DNA from 3 places in the Nocardia sp. NPDC050793 genome. Region 2 is predicted to be linked to each of the others. Evidence: riboswitches for the same ligand, from Rfam matches in the RefSeq annotation. Region 2 holds a riboswitch; each other region holds the start of a gene.
The links. A riboswitch is a leader RNA that binds a small molecule or an ion and turns the genes downstream of it on or off. The one in region 2 is predicted to bind S-adenosylmethionine.
Positions count from the first base shown of each region.

Region 1: it holds a riboswitch for S-adenosylmethionine, as region 2 does, so the genes downstream of both, AB0H50_RS34405 (aminotransferase class V-fold PLP-dependent enzyme) here and AB0H50_RS06565 (rhodanese-like domain-containing protein) in region 2, are expected to answer to the same signal.
Region 3: it holds a riboswitch for S-adenosylmethionine, as region 2 does, so the genes downstream of both, AB0H50_RS32090 (bifunctional o-acetylhomoserine/o-acetylserine sulfhydrylase) here and AB0H50_RS06565 (rhodanese-like domain-containing protein) in region 2, are expected to answer to the same signal.

Region 1 covers NZ_JBFAHG010000018.1:38,607-41,805, forward strand. The annotation lists gene AB0H50_RS34405 (aminotransferase class V-fold PLP-dependent enzyme) at 1-1,225, opposite strand, end outside; SAM riboswitch class IV at 1,271-1,384, opposite strand; gene AB0H50_RS34410 (LysE family translocator) at 1,485-2,132, shown strand; gene AB0H50_RS34415 (Pls/PosA family non-ribosomal peptide synthetase) at 2,281-3,199, shown strand, end outside.
Region 2 covers NZ_JBFAHG010000002.1:227,510-230,708, forward strand. The annotation lists gene AB0H50_RS06555 (FAD-dependent oxidoreductase) at 1-55, opposite strand, end outside; gene AB0H50_RS06560 (hypothetical protein) at 542-991, shown strand; SAM riboswitch class IV at 1,027-1,141, shown strand; gene AB0H50_RS06565 (rhodanese-like domain-containing protein) at 1,157-1,573, shown strand; gene AB0H50_RS06570 (O-succinylhomoserine sulfhydrylase) at 1,570-2,784, shown strand; gene AB0H50_RS06575 (hypothetical protein) at 2,923-3,199, opposite strand, start outside.
Region 3 covers NZ_JBFAHG010000013.1:100,608-103,806, reverse strand. The annotation lists gene AB0H50_RS32095 (homoserine O-acetyltransferase) at 1-627, opposite strand, end outside; gene AB0H50_RS32090 (bifunctional o-acetylhomoserine/o-acetylserine sulfhydrylase) at 675-2,003, opposite strand; SAM riboswitch class IV at 2,089-2,199, opposite strand; gene AB0H50_RS32085 (TetR family transcriptional regulator) at 2,252-3,007, opposite strand; gene AB0H50_RS32080 (MFS transporter) at 3,143-3,199, shown strand, end outside.

The DNA of each region.
Region 1 (3,199 bases), on a different contig from region 2:
TCCAGGAGGGGCCGTGGTGGACGAGGGTGGCCACGGCGGCGACGAGGCGGTCGACGTCGGCGGAGGTGGTGGCGACTCCGATGCTGGCGCGCAGCGCGCCGTCGAGGCCGAGGCGGGCGAGCAGCGGGTGCGCGCAGAAGCGGCCGTCACGGACGCCGATGGCGTGTTCCGCCGAGAGGTAGGCGGCGACGTGACCGGGTGCGAAGCCGGCGACGGTGAAGGCCACGATGCCGACCGAGTCGGGGCTGTCGGACCAGATGCGCAGCGTCTCGACGCCGGGGATGGCGCACAGTCCGTCGCGCAGGCGGTCGGCGAGCAGGCGCTCGTGGGCGATCAACGCATCGGGGTCGATCGCGGCGAGCGCGTCGCAGGCGGCGGCGAGCGCGGCCACGCCGAGCACGTTGGGCGAACCCGCCTCATGGCGTTGCGGCGCGGGCGCCCATTCGGTTTCCTCGGCGCTCACCGAGCGAACCGCGCCGCCGCCGGCAAGATAGGGCTCGGCCCGGTCGAGCCAGTCGCGGCGGCCGACGAGCACGCCCGCGCCGAACGGTGCGTACAGCTTGTGACCCGAGAACGCGAGGTAGTCGATCCCCTTCTCACGCAGGCTGATTCGCCGGTGCGGCGCGAGCTGGGCCGCGTCGACCAGAATGCGCGCGCCGCACTGGTGCGCGATCTCGGCGAGCCGCTCCAGCGGCAGCACCTCGCCGGTGACGTTCGAGGCCCCGGTGACCGCGAGCAGCGCGGCGGGCTTGCTGCACAGCTCGGCCACCAGCAACCGGATGGTCTCGGCGACGGTATCGGCGGCGCGCACCACGCGGCGACGACCGTTGCGCGTCCATGGCAGGAAATTGGCGTGATGCTCGATGTCGAGCACCACCGTGTCGCCGGGGACACACGCGGCGAGCAGGTTCAGCGAGTCGGTGGTGTTGCGGGTGAACACCACCACCTGATCGTCGGCGGCATCGAGGAAACGGGCGACCGAACCGCGCGCGGCCTCGTAGCACTCGGTGGAGATGCGCGAGGCATAGCCCGCACCGCGATGCACGCTGGCGTAGTACGGCAGCAGCCGCTGAATCCGGTCGATGACCTCCGCCAGCGCGGGCGCGCTCGCGGCGTAGTCGAAGTTCGCGTAAGTGCGGGTTCCGCCCTGGACGAGCGGCACGGGCAGATCGTCACCCGATACCCGGGCGAGGGCAGCACAGGTCTGGTCCACGACAGCAATCATCACGCAATCCCATCGGCTCAGGGACTCGCAACCGGAGATTCGGCGAGTCCGCGCTTGCCGCGTCCGAACGGACGGCGGCCAGGTCGTCACCCGGAGCACCCCACCGCGGAGGAGGGTTGCCGACCAGCTAGCCGGGGCTTGACGCTGGCACTCATGACCTGTCCCGAGACTGACAGACCGCCCGCCGCTCTGTCAACCGCCGGATTCCGCGGCCCGAAAGCCGGTTGCGCCGCGAGGTGAACTGCGTTCCACTCGACGGGTGACGTCCTCCCTGCTGATCGGCTTCATCGGCCTGTGCGTCCTGCTGTCACTCACGCCGGGGCCGGATTCGTTTCTGGTACTGCGCTTTTCGATCGTGGACGCCCGCCCCGGCATCGCCGCGGCGGTGGGTTCGGCGCTCGGCGGCCTGGTGTGGGCGGTAATGGTGGCCGCGGGTGTCGCCGCGCTGTTGGAGCAGTCCGCGACGGCGTATCGCGCGCTGAAGGTCGTCGGCGGAATCTACTTGGTGTACTTGGGCATTCGCTCGCTGGTTGAGTTGCGCAAGCGACGGACGCACTCCGATGCCGTGCTCGATTCCGGCACGCGGGCAGGCGACGCGAAAGCCGGTGCGCCCACGGTTCGCTCGGCGTTCACGGCCGGCGTCGTCTCGTGTCTTTTCAATCCCAAGGTCGGTCTGTTCTACCTGGCCGTGCTGCCGCAGTTCATGACCGAAGTCACGTTCCTGAACACCCTCGCGCTCGGTGCGGTCGAATGCACCGTCGCCGCCGTCGAAATGATCCTGCTCGCCTTGCTCGCCTCCCGCGCGGTGGCGTTCTTGCGCAGCCCGAAAGTCCGCGATCGGCTCGAGCAAGCCAGCGCAGGGATCCTCACCGCGCTCGGTCTCGGGACCGCGGCGTCGGCGGCCTGACAACGCGCCGATCGAAGTCACACCGCACGCCGCTGCCACGCCAGGAGATTCACCGATACCGCGGGTACCGTGGTCGGTTGGTCACCGTGGCGTTTGCCAATCGGTAACCCTTCTGTGAAACAACGGTCGGGAAACGCAAGGCAGGGCTATGAGAGGTGGGTCGGACGTGATGCTCCAGCCGCAGGTAGAAACCGCGGTGGGCGAGAGCCCGACGACCGGGCAAGCGCTGTCCGACCCCCTGCTGCGCGGCGCGGCGGCACCCCCGCCACGGACTCTCGTCGACATCCTGACGGCGACCGCGCGGGCCCATCCCGACGCGCACGCACTCGATGACGGCGAGATCCTCATCACGTATCGCGAACTGCTCGCCGCGATCGAGGCCCGCGCCGCCGAGCTGGTCGCGGCGGGCGTGCGGGCGGGCGACCGGGTCGGCGTCCGAATGCCGTCGGGCAGCAGCGATCTCTACGTCACGATTCTGGCCGTGCTGTGGGCGGGCGCGGCGTACGTCCCCGTCGACGCCGACGATCCCGACGAGCGGGCCCGGCTGGTCTTCGGCGAGGCGAAAGTCAGCGCCGTCGCCACCGCCGACGGCATTCACCCCCGCACCGAAACATCCACCACCGCAAGCCGATCCGCGCCGCCCGGCCCCGAAGACGACGCGTGGATCATCTTCACATCCGGCTCCACCGGTACCCCGAAGGGCGTCGCGATCACCCACCGCAGCGCCGCCGCCTTCGTCGACGCCGAAGCGCGACTTTTCCTGCGGGACGCGCCGATCGGTCCCGGCGACCGGGTGCTAGCCGGTCTTTCGGTCGCCTTCGACGCCTCCTGCGAGGAGATGTGGCTGGCCTGGCGGCACGGCGCGTGCCTGGTGCCTGCACCGCGCGCGCTGGTGCGCACCGGCGCCGATCTCGGCCCCTGGCTGGTTCGCCGCGAGATCAGCATCGTCTCGACGGTGCCGACGCTGGCCGCCACCTGGCCCGCCGAGGCGCTGGAACCGGTCCGGCTGCTGATCTTCGGCGGCGAGGCGGTGCCGCCGGAGCTCGCCGAACGCCTTGCGGGCAGCG
Region 2 (3,199 bases):
TCATCAACGCGTCGGCGGCGTAGATCCCGGCCGGTCCGGCGCCCACGATCGCAATGCGGAGCGGGCGGGTCGCCGCGGTGTCAGCGTCAGGCCCGGAGGAGGCAGCCTGCGTAACCACGGAGGGCCCGGGAACACCGCTCGTTGATGCTGCACTCTGTTCGGTCATCTCTTACGCGCACCCTTATGGTCGAAACGTTCAATGGCGTCCGTCTTAGCTTAGGCTAAGTTGACGGACCGCTTGTTTGCACCCTGCGCCACGAGCGCTGGTGATGCTGGCTCGTGGCTCCACGGTCCCCAGGTCGCTACGACGGTGCACTGCCATATGGCTACGGCAGCAGATCTCAATCTCGCGATTCTATCGGTGCCGCCCGTGATCACCCGCGCCGGTGCGGCGAACCGGCTGGCTGCCCACCTGCGCGAGCGTCGTACCGGTTCGCCCCCTTCTCCACCATAGCGGCGTCGTTCGGGCCGGTACGGGGTCCGCGCGGCCAATGACGGGGCCGGGCGTCGGATACCCGCGCCGACCAGGGATGATCGATCCATGACCGAGCAGCATTCCCCCGACGAAAGCGAACCGATCGTCGTCGATCAGACCGACAAGCGTTCCATCGCGCCGTTCCTGGGCGCGGCCGTGTTCGCCGTCGTCGTGCTGGTGGCCATCGGGCTCGGCGGAGTGCTCTCGCCCGCTGAGAAAAATGTCACAGAGGCCGAGAAGATCGCGAGCGCGGTCGGCAATTTCGTCGAGGGCGCCAACAACACCGACATGGTGCCGCCACCCGGTACGGGCTGCCCCGATTTCGACCCGGCCAAGTCGCCGTTGGCCGGGCAGGAAGGCGTCGGCAAGACAATCGAACTCATCGCCGTCACCGATCAGACCATGAACGGCGATCGGGCCAAGGCCACGGTGACCACGAAGGTCGACGGCAAGGAGCACACCGCGACCTGGAACCTCACCAGGTCGGACGGCAAATGGCTGGTCTGCAATGTTTGACACGGTGACCTCGGTGCAGGCAATCTCAGTCACTAGGTCATGAGAACCAGCGCCAAGCCCCGGCTGGCTGGTCGGCAACCCTCCTCCGCGGTGGGGTGCTCCGGGTGACGACCTGGCCGCGCACCGAACCTGGTGCGGCAAGTGCGGATTCACAGGAGGTTCCAGATGAGTTATGCCGGTGACATCACCCCGCAGCAGGCGTGGGAGGTGTTGCGCGACAACCCCGCCGCCGTCCTGGTGGACGTGCGCACCGAGGCGGAGTGGCGCTTCGTCGGAGTGCCCGACACCAGTTCGATCGAGCGGCCCACCGTGCTGATCGAATGGGTGGACGGCACCGGCGCGCGCAACCCGGAGTTCACCGAGCAGCTGAGCAAGGCGCTGGAGGGCCGCGACCCGGAGGCGCCCGTCGTCTTCTTGTGTCGCTCCGGCCAGCGTTCGGCGCACGCGGCCACCGTCGCCACCCAGCTCGGCATCGGACCGTCCTACAACGTCATCGAGGGCTTCGAGGGCTCGCTCGACACGTCCGGACATCGCGGCGCGACCGGCTGGCGCGCCACCGGCTTGCCCTGGCGGCAGTCGTGATCACCGGCGGCGCATTCGACAAGCCGCTGCCCGAAGGCGTCGGCCCCGCCACCCTCGGCGTACGCGGCGGCCTGCGCCGCTCCGGCTTCGAGGAGACCTCCGAGGCGCTTTATCTCACCTCCGGTTTCGTCTACGAAAGCGCGGAGGCGGCCGAGGCGGCGTTCACCGGCGAGGTGGAGCACTTCGTCTACTCCCGCTACGGCAACCCGACCGTTGCCATGTTCGAGGAGCGGATCCGTCTGATCGACGGCGCCGAGGCGGCGTTCGCGACCGCCAGCGGCATGTCGGCGGTGTTCACCGCGCTCGGCGCGCTGCTCGGCGCCGGTGATCGGCTGGTGGCCGCGCGCAGCCTGTTCGGCTCCTGCTTCGTGGTGTGCAACGAGATCCTGCCGCGCTGGGGCGTGGAGACCGTGTTCGTCGACGGTGACGACCTCGACCAGTGGGAGCAGGCGCTGTCGGTGCCGACCACCGCGGTGTTCTTCGAGACGCCGGCCAACCCCATGCAGACCCTGGTCGACGTGCGCCGGGTCACCGAGCTCGCGCACGCCGCGGGCGCGAAAGTGGTGCTGGACAACGTCTTCGCCACTCCGCTGCTGCAGAAGGGCTTCGAACTCGGCGCGGACGTCATCGTGTACTCGGGCACCAAGCACATCGACGGCCAGGGCCGCGTCCTCGGCGGCGCGATCCTCGGCTCGCAGGAGTACATCGACGGACCGGTGAAGACACTCATGCGCCACACCGGCCCCGCGCTCAGCCCGTTCAACGCGTGGACCCTGCTCAAGGGTCTGGAGACGATGCCGCTGCGGGTGCGCCACAGCACCGAGTCGGCGCTGCGGATCGCGCGCTTCCTGGAGTCCAACAAATCGGTCAGCTGGGTGAAATACCCCTTCCTGGAATCGCATCCGCAGTACGACCTGGCGCGCGGCCAGATGTCGGGCGGCGGCACAGTGGTCACCTTCGAGCTGAACGCGCCCGCCGACGAGGGCAAGAAGCGCGCCTTCGAGGTGCTGAACCGGTTGCGCGTCATCGACATCTCCAACAACCTCGGCGACGCCAAGACCCTCATCACCCACCCGGCCACCACCACCCATCGCGCCATGGGCCCGGAGGGCCGCGCCACCATCGGCCTCTCCGACGGCGTGGTCCGCATCTCCGTCGGCCTCGAGGACGTCGAAGACCTCCTCGCCGACCTCGACCACGCCCTGAGCTAGGGGCCTCGCGCACGCCGCCCAGCGCCGACAAACGCTGGGCGGCTCTTGCTTTCGTGCCGACAACTTGCTGCCACACACCCTGCGTACGCCTCACATAGCCAGCGCCTATGTGAGGCGTGTGCAAGGTGTGTGGCGACATCAGATTCGCTCGCTTGGCACCCAGGTGCCGAGAAGGTGGGCGGGGTTGCCGATCGTCGCGGCGCGCCTGAGGCGGCCCAGCCAGGGAGCAGGGGTGTCCAGGTCGCTCCATGTCCAGCGGACGACGAGCCAGCCGAAAGCACGCAACTCGTCTTCGCGGGCCTTCTCGGCGACGACGACTTCTTCCGCCGTGCGCGAGCCGCGCAGGGCCGCGCCGTATTTCATCAAGCCATCGAATTCGCCGATCACGCCGAGGGCGGGAAAGAGGAAGTCGACG
Region 3 (3,199 bases), on a different contig from region 2:
GCGGCCGGTGTCGTGGTAGTCGCCGCCCCGCCAGTCCGGGTCGGCCTTGATGGCCGCGATCTGGGTGGTCTGGGTGCCGATCTGGTCGGCGGTGGCGCGAGCGCCGACGGCGAGCACCAGCGCGGCGGCCACCCGCTCGGGCGCGCCGATCATCCACTCCAGCACCCGCATGCCGCCCATCGAACCGCCGACCACCGCGGCGAGCCGCTCGATGCCGAGCAGATCCAGCAGCGCGGCCTCGGCGGTCACCTGATCGCGGATGGAGATCTCCGGGAAACGCGAGCCCCACGGCTTGCCGTCGGGCGCGGTCGAGGACGGTCCGGTGCTGCCTTTACAGCCGCCGAGCACATTGGTCGCGATGACACACCATTCGTCGGTGTCCACCGGCGCGCCGGGCCCGACCATGCCCTCCCACCAGCCGGGCTGCGAGTGCACGTCGTCGGGCGTGCCGACGACGTGCGAGTCACCGGTCAGAGCGTGCTCGACGAGCACCACATTGTCCAGGGCGGGGGACAGTTCGCCCCACCGCTGCACCGCGAGGTGCACGTCCGGGATCACCGCGCCGCTTTCCAGCCGCACGTCCCCGATCGCGATCACGCCCGGCCGTCCGTCCGGCGGCGGCAGCATGTCGACTCCGGACACCGGGCGGGCGGGGCTCTGATCGGTGCTCACGGTCACGTCGTCGCCGCCGTGAATCCGGCGCGCAGATCGGCCAGAATATCGTCGATTCCCTCGATGCCCACGGCGAGACGAACCAGTCCCGGGGTGACGCCGGAAGCCAGTTGCTGCTCGGGCGTCAGCTGGGAGTGTGTGGTCGAGGCCGGGTGAATCACGAGGGAGCGCACATCCCCGATGTTGGCCACGTGGCTGTGCAGGACCAATGCGTCCACGAACTTCTTGCCCGCGTCGACGCCGCCGCGCAGTTCGAAGGAGACGATCGCGCCGGTCCCTTTCGGCGCCAGCCGCTTCGCCCGCTCGTGCCATGGCGAGTCGGGCAGTCCCGCGTAGAAGACCGCTTCGACGGCGGGGTGCTCCGCCAGGAATTCGGCGACCGCTTGCGCGTTGGCGACGTGGCGCTCGACACGCAGGCTGAGCGTCTCGATGCCCTGCGCGATGAGGAAGGCGTTGAACGGAGAGACCGCCGCGCCCAGATCGCGGAGCAATTGCACGCGGGCCTTCAGTGCATACGCGGGTGCGCCGAGATCGGCGAAGACCGCGCCGTTGTAGCTGGGGTCCGGGGTGGTGAAACCGGGAAAGCGGGACTCGCCCTTGTCGTCGCGCACCGTCCAGTCGAAGGCGCCGCCGTCCACGATGACGCCCGCGACGGCCGTGCCGTGCCCGCCCAGGTACTTGGTGGCCGAGTGCACCACGATGTCGGCGCCGTGCGAGAGCGGCTGGATCAGGTACGGGGTCGCGACCGTGTTGTCCACGATGAGCGGGATCCCGGCGGCATGCGCGACCTCGGCGATGCCGGGGATGTCGAACACGGCGCTGCTCGGGTTGGCGATGGTCTCGCCGAAGAACGCCTTCGTGTTGGGCTGGATCGCGGCGCGCCACTGCTCGAGATCGTCCGGGTCGTCGACGAACGAGACCTCGATGCCGAGCTTGGGCAACGAGTAGCGGAAGAGGTTGTAGGTGCCGCCGTAGAGGTGCGGGCTGGACACGATGTGGTCGCCCGCGGAAGCCAAGTTCAGGATCGCGTAGGTCTCGGCGGCCTGGCCAGAGGACAGCAGCAGCGCCGCGACGCCGCCTTCCAGGGCGGCGATGCGCTGCTCGACCACGTCCTGGGTCGGGTTCATGATCCGGGTGTAGATGTTGCCCGGTTCGGCGAGCCCGAACAGCGCGGCGGCGTGGTCGGTGTCGCGGAAAGCGTAGGAAGTGGTCTGGTAGATCGGCAGCGCGCGGGCGCCGGTGCTCTGATCGGGCGCTTGGCCCGCATGGATCTGCTTGGTCTCGAAGGACCACAGGGCAGGATCGAACTCGGCCGCGACGGGGTCGGTCATGTCATGCTCCACAAGAGTTGTTCGCCGGAACCAATAAATCGGGAATGCGGTCTATCCACAACAACACATTTCCGGGAACCTCCTGACAGCGCGCTTGCCCTCGACCTTCGAGGGCCCGGTCATCACCCGGAGCACCCCACCGCTGCTGGAGGGTTGCCGACCAGCGAGCCGGGGCTTCGCGCTGGCACTCATGACCTGACGGACATGGTAGCTGGCGGGCGGTCAATGACCGAAATTCGTTGCCGATCTCACTCCGGTGATTCGGCAGGCGGTTCCGCGCAGACCCGCATGAACTCCGCGTACGCGTCGAGCAGGGTCGCCCGCGACGCGCGCACCGCGTCGGCCGGATCGCCGTCCATGATCAGCTCGCCGTGCGCGTCCATCGCCAAATGGCACAGCATCTGCCAGGTGGAGACGATCAGCCGGACGGGCAGCGCCCCTTGTGTGGTGTCGAGGCGCTCGGCAAGCACCGCGGTGATGGCGTCGGATTTGTTGTCGGCGAACTCCAGCGCGCGGCTGTTGACCGAAGGGCAGTCGCGCGCGATCCGCTGCATCTGCTGAAACCTGCGGAACGAGACCGGCGAGTTCTCGGTTGCCGCGTCATCGATCACCCGCAGGTAGGCATTGCACAGTGCGCGCAGCTCGTTGCCGCCGCACGGCTCTTCTCGCAACTTGTTGGCAACCATCTCACCGAAGTCGAGGACGGGAGCGAGGACGATGTCCTCCTTCGTCTCGAAGTAGCGGTTCACGGTGCGCGGCGAGACATCGGCCGCGTTCGCGATCTGCTCGACCGTCGTCGCGTCGAAGCCCTGGGCGTCGCAGAGTTCGAGCGCGATGTTCGTGATCCGCATCCTGGTCTGCTGCTTCTTGCGCTCGCGCAGGCCGATCGGGCGTTCGCGCATCGCGGTCTCGGCGCAGTCTCGGTTCGCGGGCGCGGCGTTGTCCCCGGTCACGGCGCGATGATCGGCCGTGGTCGGGCTCGTCGGCGTCGGTGAGTCGAGCATCTCCCCACTGTAACGCAGATCCCACATCAACTGTCAGATCCAGGCAAATGTCTGACTGCGACATTTTTCTATTGACGCCAAATGTCGCGCGATGACAGGATTGCTCCACGCCACTTCCGAGGATGAGGAGACAAAGTGAGCGAGACTTCGACAGCCGTGCACGTGCCGGAGGACCGGCGCGACTCGGCCCGC